Regions from separate parts of the Streptomyces sp. SGAir0957 genome, predicted to be linked through region 1. Evidence: riboswitches for the same ligand, from Rfam matches in the RefSeq annotation. Region 1 holds a riboswitch; each other region holds the start of a gene.

Region 1 (4,722 bases):
TCGGCCACCGCGGCCGGCGTCCCCGTGACGATCGCCAAGGCCGACGGCAACCCCGTCAACGCCGCCTCCATGCTCGCGGTGCTCGGCCTGGGCGCCCAGGGCGGCGAGGAGATCGTCCTCGCTTCCGACGCCGAGGGTGCGGACGCCGCGCTCGACCGTCTGGCGAAGCTGGTCTCCGAGGGCCTCGACGAGCTGCCCGAGACTGTCTGATCCGTTTCTCACGGCGAAGCCGCGCGTTTCCCTTCGGGGCGCGCGGCTTCACTGTTTCCTGATTAGCGTCAATTCAATCCCGCGAATGCCACGGAATTCCCCAACGCTTTGTATACGGGCTTTCTGTTAATTCCGGAGACCCGCCGTGTTTACGGCATGTTGCGAAGTCCTCACCGGGCCGCCCGCGCGCGGGACGCGCAGCCTGTGGGCGGAGGCGACGCGCTCGGCATGGCGGGCGGTCAGCGTGCGGGCCCGCTCGGCGTCACCCCGCGCCACGGCGTCGACGATGGCACCGTGCTCGGCCCACGACTCGGCCGGCCGGTCCGGGGCCTCCACGGCGTACATCCAGGCGATCTTGTGCCGGAGCTGGGTGAGCAGGGCGATCAGGCCGGGGCTGCCGGAGGCCTGCGCCAAGGTCTCGTGGAACCAGCCGTCCAGGGAGCGCAGATCCTCGTTCCGGTCCGCCCTGGAGCGCTCCTGACCCAGCCTGACCAGGCCGCGCAGGACTTTCAGATGGGCCTCGGTGCGGCGCTGCGCCGCCCGCGCCGCACCCAGCGGTTCGAGCAGCAGCCGGACCTCAAGGAGGTCGGCGGCCTCCTGCCCGGTGGGTTCGGCCACGCACGCGCCCGCGTGCCTGCGCGTGACGACGAACCCCTCGGCCTCCAGCGTGCGCAGCGCCTCGCGCACGGGCACGCGCGAGACACCGTAGCGGCGTGCGAGCAGCTCCTCAGTGAGCCTGCTGCCGCGCGGGTAGACACCCGCGACGATGTCATCGCGAATCGCGGTGCATACCGAGTGCGCGGGAATCCGCATGATTCGACCTCCGCTTTTGATCCCCGCGCAACGCGGTCGACCGACGCCCGTGCGGGCGCGCTCCCTGCAACTTCGTCCCGACTCTATTCCACGGTTCTCGAATTTCCGACGGGGGACCGGAATTCATGGATATTTTTTGGCCAGGTCAGGAAGTCCGCCGGACGGTGCGATCGCACGCGAAAGCCCCGGCTCGGTGAGCCGGGGCTTGCTGAGCGGAGGCGTGCGCCGGACGCGTAGGCGCATGCCGGACGCGAAAGCGTGTGTCAGACGCGGAAGCGTGTGTCAGACGTTGACGCCGTGCGAGCGCAGGTACGCGACGGGGTCCATGTCGGAGCCGTACTCGGGCGACGTGCGGGCCTCGAAGTGCAGGTGCGGGCCCGTGACGTTGCCGGTGGCGCCGGAGAGGGCTATCTGCTGGCCGGGGGTGACCGACTGACCGACGGAGACGCCGATGGACGACAGGTGACCGTACTGGGTGTACGTACCGTCGTTCATCTTGATCACGATGTTGTTGCCGTAGGCACCGCCCCAGCCCGCCTCGACGACGGTTCCCGCGCCGACGGCGTGCACGGACGTGCCGCTCGCCGCGTGGAAGTCGATGCCGGTGTGGCTGCCGGAGGACCACAGGCCGCTGCTGGCCTGGTAGCCGGTGGAGACGTACGAGCCGGAGATCGGGGCGACGAAGCTGTTGAGGAGGCGCTTGCGCTCGGCCTCGCGGGCGGCGCGCTCCTTGGCCTCGCGCTCCTTGGCGGCCTTCGCCTCGGCCTGGCGCTTGGCCTCCTCGGCCCTCTTCTTGGCCTCGGCCTCGGCCTTCGCCTTGGCCTTCGCCTTGGCGGCCGCCTCGTCGGCGGCCTTCTTCTGAGCGGTGGCCTGCGCGTCGATCTGGGCGGCCATGGAGTCGCCGATGGCGATCGCCTGGGTGAGGCCGTTCTGCTCGGGCGCCGCGGGGGCGGCGAGTGCGGGGGCGGCGAGGCCGCCGACGACACCGGTCGTGGTGAGCGCGGCGACGCCCGCGACCTGCGCGGTGGTGCGCGTGAGACGGCTCGGACGACGGTGCTTCCCGGTGGCACGGGTGAACGCCATGCGGTGGCTGATCCTTTCCTTCCCTCTCGCCTACCGGGTTAGCTGACGGGTTCGGAGCAGGAAGGTCTCCTACGGGCCCTCTCCCCTGCCTCACGGCCGGAAGAGCGCCCGATTCACCCCAGGGACTGCGGTGGGTCCCCGGCTCCCCTGGCTCGCGCCGTGGGGGACTCGGCGATGACTGTCCGGTGTCGCGGGCGCGACGCATGACGGGCGGACAGCCGCACCGACGCTAAGCGGCACCTCATTTGTTCGACAAACGGAACCCGGGTTTTGTAGCGCACACCACAGGCCAGACAGGCAACCTCCATACCAAAACGGGCATATGCCGGGGTTCATGCCGAACGCACACCAAGAAGCCCCGGCGGCCGTGAGGGCTGCCGGGGCTCCTTCCGTGAGCGAAGAGGTCGTGAGGGGGTCAGCCCGCGACGACGGTCACCTCGCCGATACCGAGCGTCTGGACGGGCTCCGCAATGTGCGCGGCGTCGCCCACGAGGATCGTCACCAAACGGTCCGCCGGGAAGGCGCTCACGACGGCCGCGGTGGCCTCCACGGTGCCCGTCTCGGCGAGCCGGCGGTACAGCTGCGCCTGGAAGTCGTCCTGGAGGTGCTGCTCGACCTGGTCGGCGAGGGTGCCCGCGACGGCCGCGGCCGTCTCGTACTTGAGTGGCGCCACGCCCACCAGGTTCTGCACGGCCGTGTCCCGCTCGGCGTCCGTCAGCCCCTCGGCGGCCAGGGTCCGCAGCACCTTCCACAGGTCGTTCAGGGCCGGACCCGTGTTCGGGGTGTCGACGGAGCCGCTGATGGCGAGCATGGCGGCGCCCGTACCGTCCGGCGCGGAGAGCAGCACCTGGGAGAAGGCCCGCACACCGTAGGTGTAGCCCTTCTCCTCGCGCAGGACGCGGTCCAGACGGGAGGTGAGCGTGCCGCCCAGGCAGTACGTGCCGAGAACCTGCGCGGCCCACACGCGGTCGTGCCGGTCGGGGCCGATCCGGCCGATGAGCAGCTGTGTCTGCACCGCGCCCGGACGGTCGACGATGATGACGCGGCCGGTGTCGTCGGCGGTGACCGCCGGGACCGGGCGGGGCTCCGCGGTGTTCCCGGTCCAGGCGCCGAGCGTGTCCTCGAGGAGGGCGTCGAGGTCGACGTCGGCCAGGTCGCCCACGACGACGACCGTGCCGGTGGCGGGGCGTACGTGCTTCTCGTAGAAGGCCCGTACGGCGGCCGCGTCGATGGCGGCGACGGTCTCCTCGGTGCCCTGGCGCGGGCGCGACACGCGCGCGTCGGCCGGGAAGAGCTGCTTGGAGAGCTCCTTGGCGGCGCGCCGGGCCGGGTTGGCGCTCTCGTGCGGGATCTCGTCCAGCCGGTTGCGCACCAGGCGCTCGATCTCGCTGTCCGCGAAGGCGGGCGCACGCAGGGCGTCGGCGAGCAGCGCGAGGCCCCTGGAGAGGCGCGAGACGGGCACCTCGAGGGAGACCCGGACGCCGGGGTGGTCGGCGTGGGCGTCCAACGTGGCGCCGCACCGTTCCAGTTCGGCCGCGAACTCCTCGGCGGAGTGCTTGTCGGTGCCCTCGGTGAAGGCGCGCGCCATGATCGTGGCGACGCCGTCGAGGCCCGCGGGCTCGGCGTCGAGCGGCGCGTCGAGGTTGATCTCGACGGCGACGAGCTGCTGCCCGGGGCGGTGACAGCGCAGCACGGTCAGGCCGTTGGCCAGCTCGCCACGCTCGGGGGCGGGGAACGCCCAGGGCTTGGCGGTGCCCGCCTGGGGCTGGGGGTGGAAGTCCATGGTCGCGAGCTGCTCGGTCACGCGCCCGCCTCCTCGTCGCTCGGGTCGCTCTCGTCATCGGTGTCGGCGGGGGCCGTCGGCTCGTACACGAGGACCGAACGGTTGTCGGGGCGCAGGCGGGCCTTGGCGACCTCCTGGACCTCCTCCGCGGTCACGGACAGGACGCGGCCGACGGCGGTGAGGGCGAGCTGCGGGTCGCCGAAGAGGACGGCGAAGCGGCACAGTTCGTCGGCGCGGCCCGCCACGGTGCCGAGCCGGTCCAGCCACTCGCGCTCCAGCTGGGCCTGCGCGCGCTCCATCTCCTCGGGCGTGGGGCCCTCCGCGGCGAACCGGGCGAGCTCCTCGTCGACGGCGGCCTCGATGACCGGCACCTCGACATCGCCGGAGGTCTTCACGTCCAGCCAGCCCATGGACGGCGCGCCGGCCAGCCGGAGGAGGCCGAACCCGGCCGCCACGGCGGTCCGGTCGCGGCGCACCAGGCGGTTGAAGAGCCGGGACGACTCGCCGCCGCCGAGGACGGTCAGGGCGAGGTCGGCGGCGTCGCTCGCGCGCGTGCCGTCCTCGGGCAGCCGGTAGGCCGCCATGAGGGCGCGCGCCGGGACCTCCTCCTCGACGACCTGGCGGCGCTGCTCGCCGAGCACGTCGGGCAGGGAGCCGTCGCGCGGGGCGGGCTTGCCGTCGTGTCCCGCGATCGAGCCGAAGTACTTCTCGACCCAGGCGAGCGTCTGCTCGGGGTCGATGTCGCCGACCACGGAGAGCACCGCGTTGTTGGGCGCGTAGTAGGTGCGGAAGAAGGCCCGCGCGTCCTCGAGGGTGGCCGCGTCCAGGTCGGC
Region 2 (4,722 bases), 2.1 Mb from region 1:
GTCAGGGTCAGGTCCGCCACCGCGAGCAGTGCGGGCAGCTGCTCCACCGTGCGCGCGGACGCGATCGGCGCGGTCACGGTGGGCTGCGCGGCGAGCCAGGCGAGGGCGACGGTGGCGATCTCGGCGCCGTGCGCCTGGGCGATCTCGTCGAGGGCGGCGAGGACCTTCTGGCCGCGCTCGGTCTCCAGGTGCTTGGCCGCACCGCCCGCGCGCTGGCTGTCCACGCGGACGCCGGGCCGGTACTTGCCGGTCAGGAAGCCGGAGGCGAGGGCGTAGTACGGGACGGCGGCGAGCCCCGCGCGGGAGGCGATGTCCTGGCGGCGGCCCTCGTAGGTGTCGCGGGAGACGAGGTTGTAGTGCGGCTGGATGGCGACGTAGCGGGCGACGCCCTCGCGGTCGGAGAAGTCGAGGGACTCCTGGAGGCGGTCGGTCGAGATGTTGGAGACGGCGATGTCGCGCACCTTGCCGGCCTTCACCAGCTCGTCGAGCGCGCCGATGATCTCCTCGACGGGGACGGTCTCGTCGTCGAAGTGCGTGTAGTACAGGTCGATGTAGTCGGTGCCGAGGCGGCCGAGGGAGGCGTCGGCGGCGGCCTTGATGTTGCTGCCGCGCAGGCCCATGAAGTCGGGGTGCCTGCCGACCTTGGTGGCGACGACGACGTCGTCGCGGTTGCCGCGCGCCTTGAGCCACTTGCCGATGATCGTCTCCGACTCACCGCCGTGGTTGCCCTCGATCCAGGCCGAGTACGAGTCGGCGGTGTCGATGAAGTTGCCGCCGCCGGCGGTGTAGGCGTCGAGCACGTCGAAGGACGTGGCCTCGTCGGCGGTCCAGCCGAACACGTTGCCGCCGAGGGCGAGGGGGAAGATCTCCAGGTCGGAGGAGCCGAGCTTGCGCAGGGGGGAGGAAGAAGTCATGCCTTCATTCAACGCCCCCGCGGAAGCGAGTGTTCCGTCACGTGGCCATCAGAGTGCCAAGCCCTTGCCGCGCAGCCACGCCGCCGGGTCGATGCCGGTCGCGTCCCCGCCGGGGTGGACCTCCAGGTGGAGGTGGTCGCCGGTGACATTGCCGGTGGCGCCGACGCGGCCGATGACGTCCCCGGTGGAGACCTTCTGGCCGACGCTGACATTGAGCGACGACTGGTGGCAGAACCACAGCTCGGTGCCGTCGTCGAGGGTGAGGACCGTGCGGTAGCCGTACGCGCCCGCCCAGCCGGCCTCGGTGATGGTGCCGCCGTGGATGGCGTAGATCGGCGTCCCGGTCGGGGCGGCGAAGTCCAGGCCCGTGTGGTAGCCGGAGGACCAGAGCGATCCGGGCTGTCCGAAGGTGCCGGTGAGCGTGTAGGAGGCGACGGGGAGCTTGTAGCTCTTGGCCAGCTTGGCGAGGCGCTCGGCCTCGGCCTTCTTCTTGGCCTCCTCCGCCGCCCTCTTCTTCTCGGCGGCGGCCTTGGCCTCGGCCTTCTCCCGCTTCGCGGCGGCTTCCTCGGCGGCCTTCGTCGCGGCGGCCTCCTCGGCGGCGGCCTGCGCCTTGGCGTCGGCGGCGTCCTGCTGCGTCTCGGCCTGCTGCATGATGCGGGCGCGCAGCGCCTCACCGGCGTCCGACTGCCCGCCGCTCATCGCGGTGAGCGGGGCGGCCTCGGCGGTGGCGGGCGCGGAGTCGTCGGCCATGAGCGCGCTGACGCCGGGCAGCGACGAGGCGTCCGGCAGGGAGTCCTTGACCGCCGAGAGGTCGGGCATGGATATCTGGACGGCGGGCTTGCCGCCCTGCGCGGTGGCGATGCCGCCCGCGCCGACGGCGGCGATCACGCCGACGCCGAGGACCGTGGAGCTGCGCGCGAGGCCGCCGCGCTGGCGGGCCACGCGGTGCTTGCCGCGGACGGGGCGGACGGACTCCTCGGTGGGGTTCCACTCCTCGAAGCTCGTGCGCGGGGCGCCGGCGTAGTCGCCGTCGGCCGGCGGGGCGGGGTACCCGGAGAGTTCGGGGGCAGGACGGTTGGACGCCACGGGGGCGCTCTCCTTTCCTTCCTTCTCGCCTACCGGGTTAGCTGACGGGTTCGGAGCAGGAAGGTCTCCTACGAGCACGGTCCCGGCGCCTGGAAAGCGTCGGAACGATGCCTGATTCACCCCAAGTTGGTGGTTCCCCGGCTCCCTTGCGGGATTAGGCGCGTGCGCACGGAGCCGTCGCTGGTGACGGCTGGGACGACCGTGCTGCGTTATCGAACGTTAATAGACAGCGGACGGTAATTCCAAGCCGTTCCTGCCCCGTTAAACCTCACAATTTCTGATGGAGTGTCAATTGTTATGCGGAGCGACGCCGTTCGGTCACCACCGGTTATGTCGATCAAGGACGGCGGACGGCGAGCAGCGCCATGTCGTCGCTGGCCCCTCCCCCGGTGTGCAGCCGCACCTCCTCGGCGAGCGTCGCGAGAAGCTCGTCGGGGCCGGGGAAGACGCGCCCGGCGAGCCTCGCCGCCGGGTCGTAGAAGACGCCCTTCGCGTCGCGCGCCTCGGAGAGCCCGTCCGTGTAGAGCAGCAGCGTCGCCGCGGGCGGGAACTCCGCCTCGGTCGCCCGGTCCGGCCAGGAGCCCAGCTCGCCGAGGCCGAGCGGGAGCGCCGCCTCGGCGGGGCTGACCACCCGGACCGTGCCGTCGCCGTGCAGCACGACCGGCTCTGGGTGGCCGCGGTTGAGGATGCGCAGCAGGTCGCCGCCGTGCGGGATCTCGGCGAGCACGGCGGTGGTGAACCCCTCGAAGTCGTCGATGCCGCGCCGCCGCGACCCCTCCCGGGCCAGCGCCCGCTCCAGGCGCTGGGCGACCGCCTCCAGGCTGTCCTCCTGCTCGGCGGCCTCCCGGAACGCCCCGATGACGACGGCGACGGCGGCGACCGCGCCCATGCCCTTGCCGCGTACGTCGCCCACGACTATCCGCACGCCGTGCGGGGTGTCCTGCACGGCGTACAGATCGCCGCCGATGAACGCGTCGGCCTGCGCCGCCTCGTACCGCGCCGCGATCGCGAGGCCCCCGATCCGCCCGGCCGGGCGCGGCAGCACCGCGAACTGGGCCGCCGCCGCGATCTGCCGCGCGGACGCCAGCTCCTCGTCGCTGCGGTGCTTGATCCGGTTCAGGAAGCAGGCCAGGACGCACACGGTGGCGACGGTCGCCATCTCGGTCCACACGCCGCTGTGGAACGACGCGTATCTGAGGTGGACGGCGACGATGGCGCCGATCGAGGCGACCCCGGCCGCGACCGTGCTGCCCAGCGAGAAGAACGGCGCGGCGACCAGCGGCGCCGCGCTGAAGAGGGGCGAGCCGGCGAACCCGGACGGCGTGCAGTACTCGTAGACCGCGCCGCCGATGATCAGCAGCAGGGGCAGGATCCGCAGGAAGACGGGCGTGCCGGGGGCGTCCGCCGGATACCTGTGCCGCCCTCCTCGCTGCCCCACCACTCGTCTCCTGCCGTCCGCGCCCGCTGTCCGGCGTCTCACCAAAGGGTTCCCGGGGAGGGGGCCGGGGGGCGAGCGGTACTGCTCCGTACGGGTCAGGGCGGGCACGGGCCGGGAAACGGAACGAGGCCGGAATCTCGGAAGATTCCGGCCTCGGCCTTCAGTAGCGGGGACAGGATTTGAACCTGCGACCTCTGGGTTATGAGCCCAGCGAGCTACCGAGCTGCTCCACCCCGCGTCGGTGAACCCAACACTACGCCATCAGGGACGACGAATGCCAATCGCGCCCGTGTCCGGCGCCTCCCGAGTGGCGTTAAGAGGACATGACCTCAACTCGACGAGCCCTCACCGCTGTCCTGCTCGCTGTCGGCGCCACCGCGATCGTGGCCCCGGCGGCGCAGGCCGACACCACGCCCAACGCGGCGGGCAACATGATCTCCCCGACCGCCACCCTGGACGCGGTCACCACCATGGCCATCCCGGCCGCGCACCGCGACGAGGTGCCCCGCACCGCCGAGCAGCTCCAGGGCCTCAACCAGCTGAACAAGCTGAGCGAGCTGCACCAGCTGACGGACCTGGTGGCGCCGGTCACCGGCCTGCTCGGGGCGTAGCGGCTCCCCAAGGAGCATCCGGACATACGAGAGGGGCAGCTGCACTCGGCAGCTGCCCCTCTGGTGTGTCAGCTGTTGCCCGAGCCGTTGGCCGAGAGCGCCGAGATGTCGTCGAGGACGTGCGACAGCGGCTCGTCCTCCTTGGCCTGCGTGGCGTTCTCCGCGCACTGCTGGTTCTGCGGGGCCGACAGGATCGGGATGTCCTGGACGCCGACGTTGACCAGACCCACGATGTTCTGGACGTTCGCCTTGACCGGCAGACCGACGCAGAGCTTGTTCAGCGTGCCCTGGACCAGGGTGAGCTGCGGGCTCTGGTCACCGTCGGCGGAGGAGTTGCCGAACGCGTCCTGAGCCCCGTTGCCGCTGGCGGAGTTGGTGCCGCTGTCGTCACCGCTGGCCAGAGCCTGGGGAGCGGCCACCGCCGACAGGCCGGCGATGGAGGCGGCGATCGTCGCGGCTGCCCACAGCTTCTTCATGTGAATTCCCTTCATGACCGAACTCCGTTGACGGAGTCACGGTTAGACAACTGGTCAGAATTACTACGGTTGCGAAGCCTGACCCATTCGGGTTAGTCGGCCGCGCGGTAAAACAAAGTTGGGCCGCCGATTCCGGCGGCCCAACGCGTACGGCGTACGGATCAGCTGTTCTGCGTACCGTTGGAGGAGAGGACCGG
Region 3 (4,722 bases), 740 kb from region 1:
GCGTTCAACGAGGGGGTTGGTCAGCGGTCGCCCGCGAGGTCCAGTTCGGCGGGGGCCGGACCGTCCTCCTTCGGCTTCGCCGCCGCGCGGCTCCAGTGCCGGGCGACGGGCTCGGACACGCCGCGCCACCACGCGTCGGTCGGCAGCGTCCCGCCGGGCTCGAACGGTTCGCCCGGCCGCGGGGTGGCGAGCGCCTGCCCGGCGTCCTCGGCGACGTCCATGGACCACTCGCCGGGCTCGGCCCACGCGTGCGGCGCCAGGTTGAACGTGCCCCAGTGGATCGGCATGAGCACGCCGTGCGGCCGCCCACCCTGGAGGTCGAGGTGGGCGCGCAGGCCCTCCTCGGGGGTCATGTGGATGTCGGGCCAGAACTCCGCGTAGGCGCCGACCTGGATCATCGTCACGTCGAACGGGCCGTGGGCCGCGCCGATGTCCTTGAAGCCCTGGAAGTAGCCGGTGTCACCGCTGTGGAAGACCTGGTGCTCCGGCCCGGCCGCGACCCAGGAGGCCCACAGGGTGTGCTGCGGGTTGCGCAGGCCGCGGCCGCAGAAGTGGCGGGCGGGCGTGGCCGTCAGGGTCACGTCGCCGACCTGCGTCGACTCGTGCCAGTCCAGCTCGCGCAGCCGGTCCGCCGGGACACCCCAGTGCTCCAGGTGCGCGCCGACGCCGAGCGGCACGGCGAAGACGGTGTCCGTCCCCGCGAGCGCCTTGATGGAGGGCATGTCGAGGTGGTCGTAGTGGTCGTGCGAGATGACGACCGCGTCGACCGGGCCGAGCGCCTGGAGGGGCAGCGGCGCCGGGTGCAGCCGCTTGGGCCCGGCGAAGGGGAACGGGGAGCAGCGCTCGCCCCACACCGGGTCGAAGAGCACCCGTACGCCGTCGATCTCCACCAGGACGCTGGAGTGGCCCATCCAGGTCACGCGCAGGCCGCTCGCGGAGGGCTTCGCCAGGTCGGCGAGGGTGGTGGCGTGGACGGGGACGGTGCCCGTCGGGGCGCGCCTGGCCCGCTCCTCCTTCTGGAAGTAGACCTTCGCGAAGTCGAGCATCGAACCGTCGGGCCGGGTCCGTGTGCCCTCCGGGTTCTGGAACTGCCCGTCGGCGAAATTCGGCGACCTGCGGATCCGCGCCAGGCGCGCTCCCGTGGCCTCGGCGCCGAAGCTTGCGGGCTGCAGCGAGCGCAGCCCGGGAGTCAGGGAACGTGGCACAGCGCCTCCCGTTGATCGATCAGGGTCGTTCCATTATGTGCCGAGGGCACGGAGGTCAGGAGGCGGACTCCAGATGCGCCTTGATGAGGTGCGGGTCCACGAAGCCCTTGGCCGTCACCCGGTCCCCGGAGGACTCCCCGCGCAGCCTGCGCCCGATCCACGGCACGAGGAACTCGCGCGCCCAGTGGATGTCGTCGCGCCGCACCGCGAACGTGCCGCGCGGCGGGAGCAGCGGCCACGCCTGCTCCGGGTCGGCGGGCACGTCGAGGCCGAGCGCCTGGGCGGCGCGCAGGGCGACGCGGGTGTGGCCCTCGGCGGAGAGGTGGAGGCGGTCCTCGTCCCAGGCCCTGCGGTCCTGGACGGACTTCAGGGACCACAGGTCGAGGACGGGGCAGCCGTGGCGGTCGGCGATGGCGCGCACGTGCATGTTGTACGTGGCGATCTTGCCGCGCAGGTGCTTGAGGACGGCCACGTCACGGGTGTCGAAGCCGGTGGCGACCATGACGGTCCCGGCGGCCTCGGACAGCCGGACCACGGCCTTCTCGAACCGCTCGGCGACGTCGTCGGGGTCGGTGCCCGGCCGGATGATGTCGTTGCCGCCCGCGACGAGGGTGACGAGGTCGGGGGCGAGCTCGACGGCCTTCGGGATCTGGTCCGCGACGATCTGGTCGAGGAGTTTGCCGCGCACGGCGAGGTTCGCGTACTGGAAGGTGTCCTCGGGGACGCGGTCGTCGAGGAGGACGGCGAGCCGGTCCGCCCAGCCGACGAAGCTCCCGTCGGGGCCGGGGTCACCGACGCCCTCGGTGAAGCTGTCCCCCACGGCCGCGAAGGACCGAATCGTTCCGCCGATCGTCGCGCCGACCGTTCCGCTGATCGTCGCGCTGACCGTTCCGCCGCTGAGTGCTCTCGATTCGTTTGCCACGACCACACATCTTTCACCTTCGGATGTGACCTACGCGATCGTAACCAGGGGTTGACGAGGGGTGAGAAAACACACTCGGCGCCCGGGGAATAACCCGGGCGCCGGATGTGAGCGGTCTCGCAGGGGGTGTCAGATGCCGACGCCGTGCCCGCGCAGGTACGCCAGCGGGTCCACGTCGGAGCCGTAGTTCGGGGACGTACGGATCTCGAAGTGCAGGTGCGGCCCGGTGACGTTGCCGGTCGAGCCGGACAGGCCGATCTGCTGGCCGCCGGTCACGCTCTGGCCGGCGGAGACGCCGAGGGACGACATGTGGGCGTACTGCGAGTATCGGCCGTCGGCGTGCTGGATGACGACCTCGTTGCCGTACGCGCCGTCCCAGCCGGCGGAGACGACGGTGCCCGGGCCGACGGCCTTGATGGCGGTGCCGGTGGGCACGACGAAGTCGGTGCCGGTGTGGTAGCCGCTGGACCACATCGAGCCGGAGGCGTGGTAGGCCGTGCCGGTGGAGCCGTCGACGGGCTTGACCCAGCCGGAGCTGTTGGCGGTCGTGCTCGTGGCGGCGGTGGTGGAGGCCTTCTGCCCGGCGCCGTCCAGCGTGAGCTTCATGCCGGGCTTGATGCGGTTCGCGTCCGAGCCGACGACCTTCTTGTTCGCCTCGTAGAGCTTCTTCCAGCCGCCGTCGACCTTCTGCGCGGCGGCGATCTTCGAGAGCGTGTCACCGGACTTGACCGTGTAGGTCTGCGCGGTGGTGTCGCCGGACGCCGCGTGGGCGCCGGTGGCGCCGATCAGCGGCAGGGCGAGCGCGGCCCCGCCGGCCGAGACGACGGCGGCGGCGCGGGTGATGCGCTGGGTCTTCGAGCGACGGTGCTTTCCCTGAGCGGGCATGCCGTTTTCCTCTCCGTCGCCTACGAGGTGAGCTGTCGGGTTCGGGCTGGAGCTGCCCGGCCGCGCCCGCCGTAGCGGGACACGACTTCACCCCTAGCCGCATGAGGGATATCCCTGGCGGCGTTGTGCCTGTGGGTCCCCCGCTCCTGCCGTCACGGGTCGTTGTACGGGAATCCGGGCGGCGGCAGGATTAGGCGTTCCGTCCGGAGTGAATGGTGACCGTAATGCAGTGGCAAAGGCGGCGACAAACAGCGAATTCACCGAAGGGCCCGCTTTCTTGATCGTCCGGGGGCTTTGCGTGTCACCCAGCGTCAATGGCCGACCTTTTCCGCCGTTGCGCCGCTTGGGAATTCCGGAGAATGCAAAGCCGGGTGATCGCCACGGACGGTCACGGTTATGAGGCTGCTCACCCTCCCGGCCAGGGGGCCCCGCGAAGGGCGTGTCGTATCGTCGGACGCGCGCCCGCTGACACGAGCAACGCGGGCGATCCGACCCGGGAGGAGCCCCCGTGACGCAGCACGCCCCGTCCACCGAGCCCGAGCTGACCGGAGTGCGCAACTTCCGTGACGTGGGCGGCCTTCCGACCGTGGACGGGCGGCGCGTACGCCCGGGCGTGCTCTACCGCAGCGGCCACCTCGCACATGCCACCGCCGAGGACGCCGCGTTCCTCGCCGGGCTCGGCCTGCACACGGTCTTCGACTTCCGCAACGCCGCGGACCAGCGCCTCGACGGCGCCGACGTGGAACTGCCCGGCGTGCGCAATGTGAACCTGCCGCTGACCGACCCGGCGGACGGCGCGGAGTTCTGGCGGATGGTGCGCGACGGGGACATAGAGCAGCTGCGCTCCCTCCTCTCCGAGGGCCGCGCGGCGAACCGCATGATCACGTCGTACCGGGCGATCATCTCCGAGCGCACCGCCGAGCACAGCCGCGTCCTGCACGCGCTCGCCGAGGACAGCGTGCCCGCACTCATGCACTGCGCGGCGGGCAAGGACCGGGCGGGCCTGTCGATCGCGGTGACGCTGCTCGCCGTCGGCGTGGAGCGGGACGCCATCGAGGCGGACTACCTGGAGTCGAACGCGAAGCACCGCCGCTACAAGGTGCGGCGCAGCGGCACCACCGCCGACACCTACTCCCCCGAGGTCATGGAGCTGCTCAGCCCGCTCTTCGACGCCCGCGCGGACTATCTGCGCGCGGCGTTCGAGACCATCGAGGAGACCTGGGGCACCACGGACCGCTACTTCGAGGAAGGGCTCGGGTTCGCCGCGGCCGACCGCGACCGGCTGCGCGAGCGCCTCCTCGACTGAGAGCCCGTCTCCGGGACCGGGCGGCGGCCCCTACTGGTTCGCGCCCAGCGTGAACAGCATGTAGATGAAGGCGGCCAGGGCGTGCCCGGCGAAGACGTAGACGAGGACCCGCACCCAGATGCCGCGGGGCAGCTTGTCCTCGATGTTCCGGTTCTCACTCATGTCAGACCTCTCGGGTCGGGCCGGCCGCCGGGCCGAGGCACAGCGCGGCGGTGGGGCTCTGCAACAGGGTGTGGACGAAGAGCAGCTCGGCCCCGCCCCGGTCCGCGGCGGCGATCCGGTGCGGGGTGAGCGAGTCGAAGTGGGCGCTGTCGCCGGGTTCGAGCCGGTAGGACGTGTCGCCGAGGCGCAGCTGGATCCGGCCTTCGAGGGCGTAGAGCCACTCCTCGCCGGGGTGGACGCGG
Region 4 (4,722 bases), 1.1 Mb from region 1:
CCCCGCGAACGGCATCTGGTCGATCGGCGCGATCCGCACCGGCGCGCTCGGGTTCGGGGCGTGGATCATCTGGCCGCCGCCGATGTAGAGGCCGACATGGCTGATCCCGGAATAGAAGAACACCAGGTCACCGGGGCGGAGCTGGGAGCGCGGAACGCGCTGGCCCGCGTCGATCTGCGCGTACGTCGTGCGCGGCAGGGACACCCCCGCCGCGCGGTAGGCGGCCTGCGTGAGCCCCGAGCAGTCGAACGCGTTCGGGCCGGTGGCGCCCCAGACGTACGGGCTGCCGAGCGCACCCCGCGCGAACGAGATCGCCGCGGCGGCGCGGGAGTTCGGCGCCTCGGCCGTGATCGCGCCACCCCGGGTCGTGGAGCGTGAGGCCCGGTCTGCGGCGCCCGTCGCCGTCGCCCGGGCCGCCGGTGTCAGCCGGTCGAGCAGCGCGCGCGCCTCCGCCAGCTTCCCCGTCACCGTCTTCTTCTGCTTCTTCAGCTCGGCCTGCTTGGCGCGCAGTTCCGCGAGCGACCCGTCGGCCTGCGCGCGCAGCTGGTCGATCTCCCGCAGCTCCTTGCGGACCCCCGCGAGCGTGGCCGCCTGCCGCGTGCCGACACGGTCCGCGAGCGCCGCCCGGTCGAGGTAGCGGTCGGGGGCGGAGGAGAGGAGGAGCTGGACGGACGGGTCGACGCCGCCCGAGCGGTACTGCGCCGCCGCGACCGCGCCGAGCCGCTCGCGCCGGGAGTTCAGGGACTCGGTCCTGCGGGACGCCTCGTCCTGCAAGGCGTCCACCCGCTGACGGGCCTGCCCGGCCTTCTCCTTCGCGCCGTTGTACTTCTCGGTGGCGACCTCCGCCTCCTGGTACAGCCGGTCGACCTTCGCCTTCACCTGAGCGGGGGTGAGGTCCGGCTCGGCGTGCGCCGCGCCGCCGTCGAGGGCGGTGACGGACGCCGCGGAGGCGAGGGCGAAGGTGGCCGCGGTGCGGACCGTGCTGCCACCGAGGACACGCTGGCGGGGCTTGCGATGCGCTGCCGGCACGAAGTGCCACGTCCTTCCGGTCGTACTGCCGCCTCGTCGCACGTCCGGCGGCGGCCCGCACAGGGGGAGCTGGCCGCCGCCGGACCTTTCTCGGCGGTGGTGTCCGGCTGCCGCCCCTGGCCCGGGCGGCGGTGGGGAGCCGGTCACCTGAGCAAGGACGCTAAACCTCGGCGTAACGGGTCGGCCGCGCATTGTTCGCAACTGACCCCTTGTTTACGGGCGGTGGCGCGGAGTGACAGCCCGCTGTCCGACGCCGCCCGCTGTCAGCGCACGACAGACGCCCCATTAGGCTCCGCAACCATGGACGTACTCATCCATTTCTTCGTCGGCCTGCACATCATCGGCATCGCCGCGCTGCTCGGCGGTTTCCTCACGCAGATGTCGGCGCTGGGCCGGGGCGAGGCCCGATTCAACAAGGCGATGCTGCATGGCGCGCTGACCATGCTGGTGACCGGTGTCGCCCTGGTCGGCCTCAACCAGGCCGACGACCACACCGTCAACAACATCAAGATCGGCGTGAAGCTGGCGGTCCTGATCGTCATCCTCGGCATCGTCTATGTGAAGCGTGACGAGGAGAAGGCGGAGAAGGGCCTGTTCGCGGCCGTCGGCGCCCTCACCCTCGCCAACATCTTCATCGCGGTGCTCTGGACCTGAGCACCCGCTCGTCGTCAGGCGGGCCGCACCACGCTGTGGATCGAGGACGTCCCGTCGTAGTAGATCGACTCCTCGCGGACGTACGCGCCCGGCTTCGGCGCGTGGATCATCATCCCGTCGCCGAGGTAGAGGCCGACGTGGCTGATGTCGTCGTAGAAGAAGACCAGGTCACCGGGTTGGATGTCGGAGAGCGGGACCGTCGTGCCGGCCTCCACCTGGTCCCAGGTCGTGCGCGGCAGCGAGATGCCCGCGGCCTTCCACGCCGCCTGCGTGAGGCCCGAGCAGTCGTACGAGCCCGGCCCCGTCGCGCCCCACACGTACGGCTTGCCCTCCTGGGCCTTGGCGAACGCGAGCGCCTGCGCCGCCTTCGCCGCGTAACCGGACGAGGCGCTACCGGAGGCGCTGCCGGACGAGCCGGACCCCGTCGACCCGGTGCTGCCCGAGCCTGAACCGGCGCCCGAATCCGCCTGCTCCTGGGCCGCCGCCTCCGCCGCCGCCTTCCGCTTTTGCTCCTCCTCCGCCTTCTGCTTCGCCGCCAGCTCGGCGGCCTTCTTGCGGGCCGCCTCCTCCTTCTTCTTCTCGATCGCGGCGAGCCGCCGCTTCTCCTCCGCGGTCAGCTTCGACAGCAGCTCACGGGCGTCGGACAGCTTCGACTGCACGCTCTGCTTCGACGTCCGCAGCTCGGTCTGCGAGGAGGTGAGCTGACGCAGGTTCTCCTGCGCCTCGGTGCGCTTCTCCGCGGTCGCCCGCTGCTGCTCCTGGTAGGCGTCGACGGCCTTCTTCTGGTCCGCCGTCGCCCGGCTGAGCAGCCGGTCCTGCGCGAAGTAGTCCTCGGGGTCGTCCGCGAGGAACATCGTCGCGGTGTCGCTGATCCCGCCCGTCCGGTACTGCTCGGCGGCGAACCGGCCCAGCTCCTGGCGGGCCGTGTTCATCTGGTCGGTGCGCTTCGCGATGTCGTCGAGGAGCCTGTCGACCTGCCGCTTCTTGCTGTCGGTCTGCTCCTTGGCCGCGTTGTACTTCTGCGTGGCGGTCTCCGCCTGCCGGTACAGCGTGTCGACCTTCTTGCGCACCTCTTCGAGGCTCGGCTTCGCCGGCGCGGGCGCCGCCTGGGCGGTCTGCGACAGCAGGGCGACGGAGGTGAGGGCGGCGGTCGTGATCCCGACCGCGGGGGTGGTGCGCAGGCCACCGGTCATCCGGGAGCGGGTGCGCGGCTTGCGGTGCGACGCCAAGGCAGGCGACTCCTTCCGTGCTCCGCCTACCGGGTTAGCTGTCGGGTTCGGGCGTACGGAAGGCTGCCCTACGGCCGGCCGCCCGCTGTCGCCGACAGCGAACCGCCCGGCCGATTCACCCCAGGTTCGGTGGGTCCCCGGTTCCCTACCTCACGGCGTACGGGACTCGGCGGGGGCAGCCCGCTCGCCGCGGCGCTCGCGGTCGTGGGGACGGACGGCCCGCGCAGCACCGTAGCCAACTCGTGATGCCGCTGTGAAGGATGTTGTTCGATATGCCCGATACATTTTCGTGACCTTGGCGACAGTGCGGCGCGGTGTCCTGAAGGAGGGGGCGGCGTGTCAGTGGGTCCGCCTAAACTCGTAAGGCGATGAGCAGCCTCTTTGACGACAGCTTCCTGGCGGGCCTCCAGAACCGGACCGATGGGCCCCCGCCGCCGCCCGACAGCGAGCACGACGGACCGGAGCCCGAGCCGATCCCGGACGACCTGTTCGGCGGGAAGTTCGACGTACCCCCGGCCAGGGACGCCTACTACCGGGGCGGCGCGCCGCGCCCGGCCGTGGACGCGGCGGCGCTGCTGGAGGGGCTGAACGAGAACCAGCGGGCGGCCGTCGTGCACGGCGGCTCGCCCCTGCTCATCGTCGCGGGCGCCGGTTCCGGCAAGACCCGCGTCCTCACCCACCGCATCGCCCACCTCCTCGGCGAGCGCGGCGTGCACCCCGGCCAGATCCTCGCGATCACCTTCACGAACAAGGCCGCGGGCGAGATGAAGGAGCGCGTCGAGTCCCTGGTGGGCCCGCGGGCGAACGCGATGTGGGTCTCCACCTTCCACAGCGCCTGCGTGCGCATCCTGCGCCGCGAGTCGAAGAAGCTCGGCTTCACCTCGTCGTTCTCGATCTACGACGCCGCCGACAGCAAGCGGCTCATGGCCCTGGTCTGCCGCGACCTGGACCTCGACCCGAAGAAGTTCCCGCCGAAGTCCTTCAGCGCCAAGATCTCGAACCTGAAGAACGAGCTGATCGACGAGGAAGACTTCGCCAAGACCGCCGCCGACGGGTTCGAGAAGTCCGTCGCCCAGGCGTACGCGATGTACCAGTCGCGGCTGAGGGAGGCCAACGCCCTCGACTTCGACGACCTGATCATGACCACGGTCAACCTGCTGCGCGCGTTCCCCGACGTCGCCGAGCACTACCGGCGCCGCTTCCGCCACGTCCTCGTCGACGAGTACCAGGACACCAACCACGCGCAGTACGCGCTCGTGCGCGAACTGGTCGGGCCGGCGGAGGGGGAGGACGCCGACCCCGCCGAGCTGTGCGTCGTCGGCGACGCCGACCAGTCGATCTACGCGTTCCGCGGCGCCACGATCCGCAACATCCTCCAGTTCGAGGAGGACTACCCGGACGCGACGACGATCCTCCTGGAGCAGAACTACCGCTCCACCCAGACGATCCTCAGCGCCGCCAACGCGGTGATCGAGCGCAACGAGTCGCGCCGCCCCAAGAACCTGTGGACCAACGCGGGCGCGGGCTCCCAGATCACCGGCTACGTCGCGGACACCGAGCACGACGAGGCCCAGTTCGTCGCCGAGGAGATCGACCGGCTCACCGACGCCGGCGAGGCGAAGGCCGGGGACGTCGCCGTCTTCTACCGGACCAACGCGCAGTCCCGTGTCTTCGAAGAGATCTTCATCCGTGTCGGCCTGCCCTACAAGGTCGTCGGCGGCGTCCGCTTCTACGAGCGCAAGGAGGTCCGGGACGTCCTCGCCTACCTGCGCGTGCTGGCGAACCCCGAGGACTCCGTCCCCCTGCGCCG

The links. A riboswitch is a leader RNA that binds a small molecule or an ion and turns the genes downstream of it on or off. The one in region 1 is predicted to bind cyclic di-AMP.
Region 2: linked by a shared signal. The riboswitch ahead of C1N81_RS25200 (M23 family metallopeptidase) and the one ahead of C1N81_RS15780 (M23 family metallopeptidase) in region 1 are both predicted to bind cyclic di-AMP.
Region 3: linked by a shared signal. The riboswitch ahead of C1N81_RS12715 (M23 family metallopeptidase) and the one ahead of C1N81_RS15780 (M23 family metallopeptidase) in region 1 are both predicted to bind cyclic di-AMP.
Region 4: linked by a shared signal. The riboswitch ahead of C1N81_RS20820 (C40 family peptidase) and the one ahead of C1N81_RS15780 (M23 family metallopeptidase) in region 1 are both predicted to bind cyclic di-AMP.

Annotation. Positions count from the first base shown of each region.
Region 1 is NZ_CP027293.1:2,420,625-2,425,346, forward strand. Features, by position in the region: gene C1N81_RS15770 (HPr family phosphocarrier protein) at 1-210, shown strand, start outside; gene C1N81_RS15775 (GntR family transcriptional regulator) at 337-1,023, opposite strand; gene C1N81_RS15780 (M23 family metallopeptidase) at 1,306-2,106, opposite strand; cyclic di-AMP (ydaO/yuaA leader) riboswitch at 2,119-2,290, opposite strand; gene C1N81_RS15785 (M16 family metallopeptidase) at 2,522-3,889, opposite strand; gene C1N81_RS15790 (M16 family metallopeptidase) at 3,907-4,722, opposite strand, start outside.
Region 2 is NZ_CP027293.1:4,534,233-4,538,954, reverse strand. Features, by position in the region: gene C1N81_RS25205 (aldo/keto reductase) at 1-914, opposite strand, end outside; gene C1N81_RS25200 (M23 family metallopeptidase) at 963-2,000, opposite strand; cyclic di-AMP (ydaO/yuaA leader) riboswitch at 2,012-2,171, opposite strand; gene C1N81_RS25195 (PP2C family protein-serine/threonine phosphatase) at 2,338-3,438, opposite strand; tRNA gene C1N81_RS25190 (tRNA-Met) at 3,603-3,676, opposite strand; gene C1N81_RS25185 (hypothetical protein) at 3,762-4,049, shown strand; gene C1N81_RS25180 (rodlin) at 4,118-4,525, opposite strand; gene C1N81_RS25175 (rodlin) at 4,687-4,722, opposite strand, start outside.
Region 3 is NZ_CP027293.1:1,679,479-1,684,200, forward strand. Features, by position in the region: gene C1N81_RS12705 (MBL fold metallo-hydrolase) at 21-1,205, opposite strand; gene C1N81_RS12710 (SGNH/GDSL hydrolase family protein) at 1,261-2,079, opposite strand; gene C1N81_RS12715 (M23 family metallopeptidase) at 2,257-3,012, opposite strand; cyclic di-AMP (ydaO/yuaA leader) riboswitch at 3,017-3,219, opposite strand; gene C1N81_RS12720 (tyrosine-protein phosphatase) at 3,521-4,318, shown strand; gene C1N81_RS12725 (DUF6126 family protein) at 4,349-4,480, opposite strand; gene C1N81_RS12730 (helix-turn-helix domain-containing protein) at 4,482-4,722, opposite strand, start outside.
Region 4 is NZ_CP027293.1:3,538,042-3,542,763, reverse strand. Features, by position in the region: gene C1N81_RS20830 (C40 family peptidase) at 1-1,029, opposite strand, end outside; gene C1N81_RS20825 (hypothetical protein) at 1,330-1,683, shown strand; gene C1N81_RS20820 (C40 family peptidase) at 1,698-2,912, opposite strand; cyclic di-AMP (ydaO/yuaA leader) riboswitch at 2,921-3,094, opposite strand; gene pcrA (DNA helicase PcrA) at 3,281-4,722, shown strand, end outside.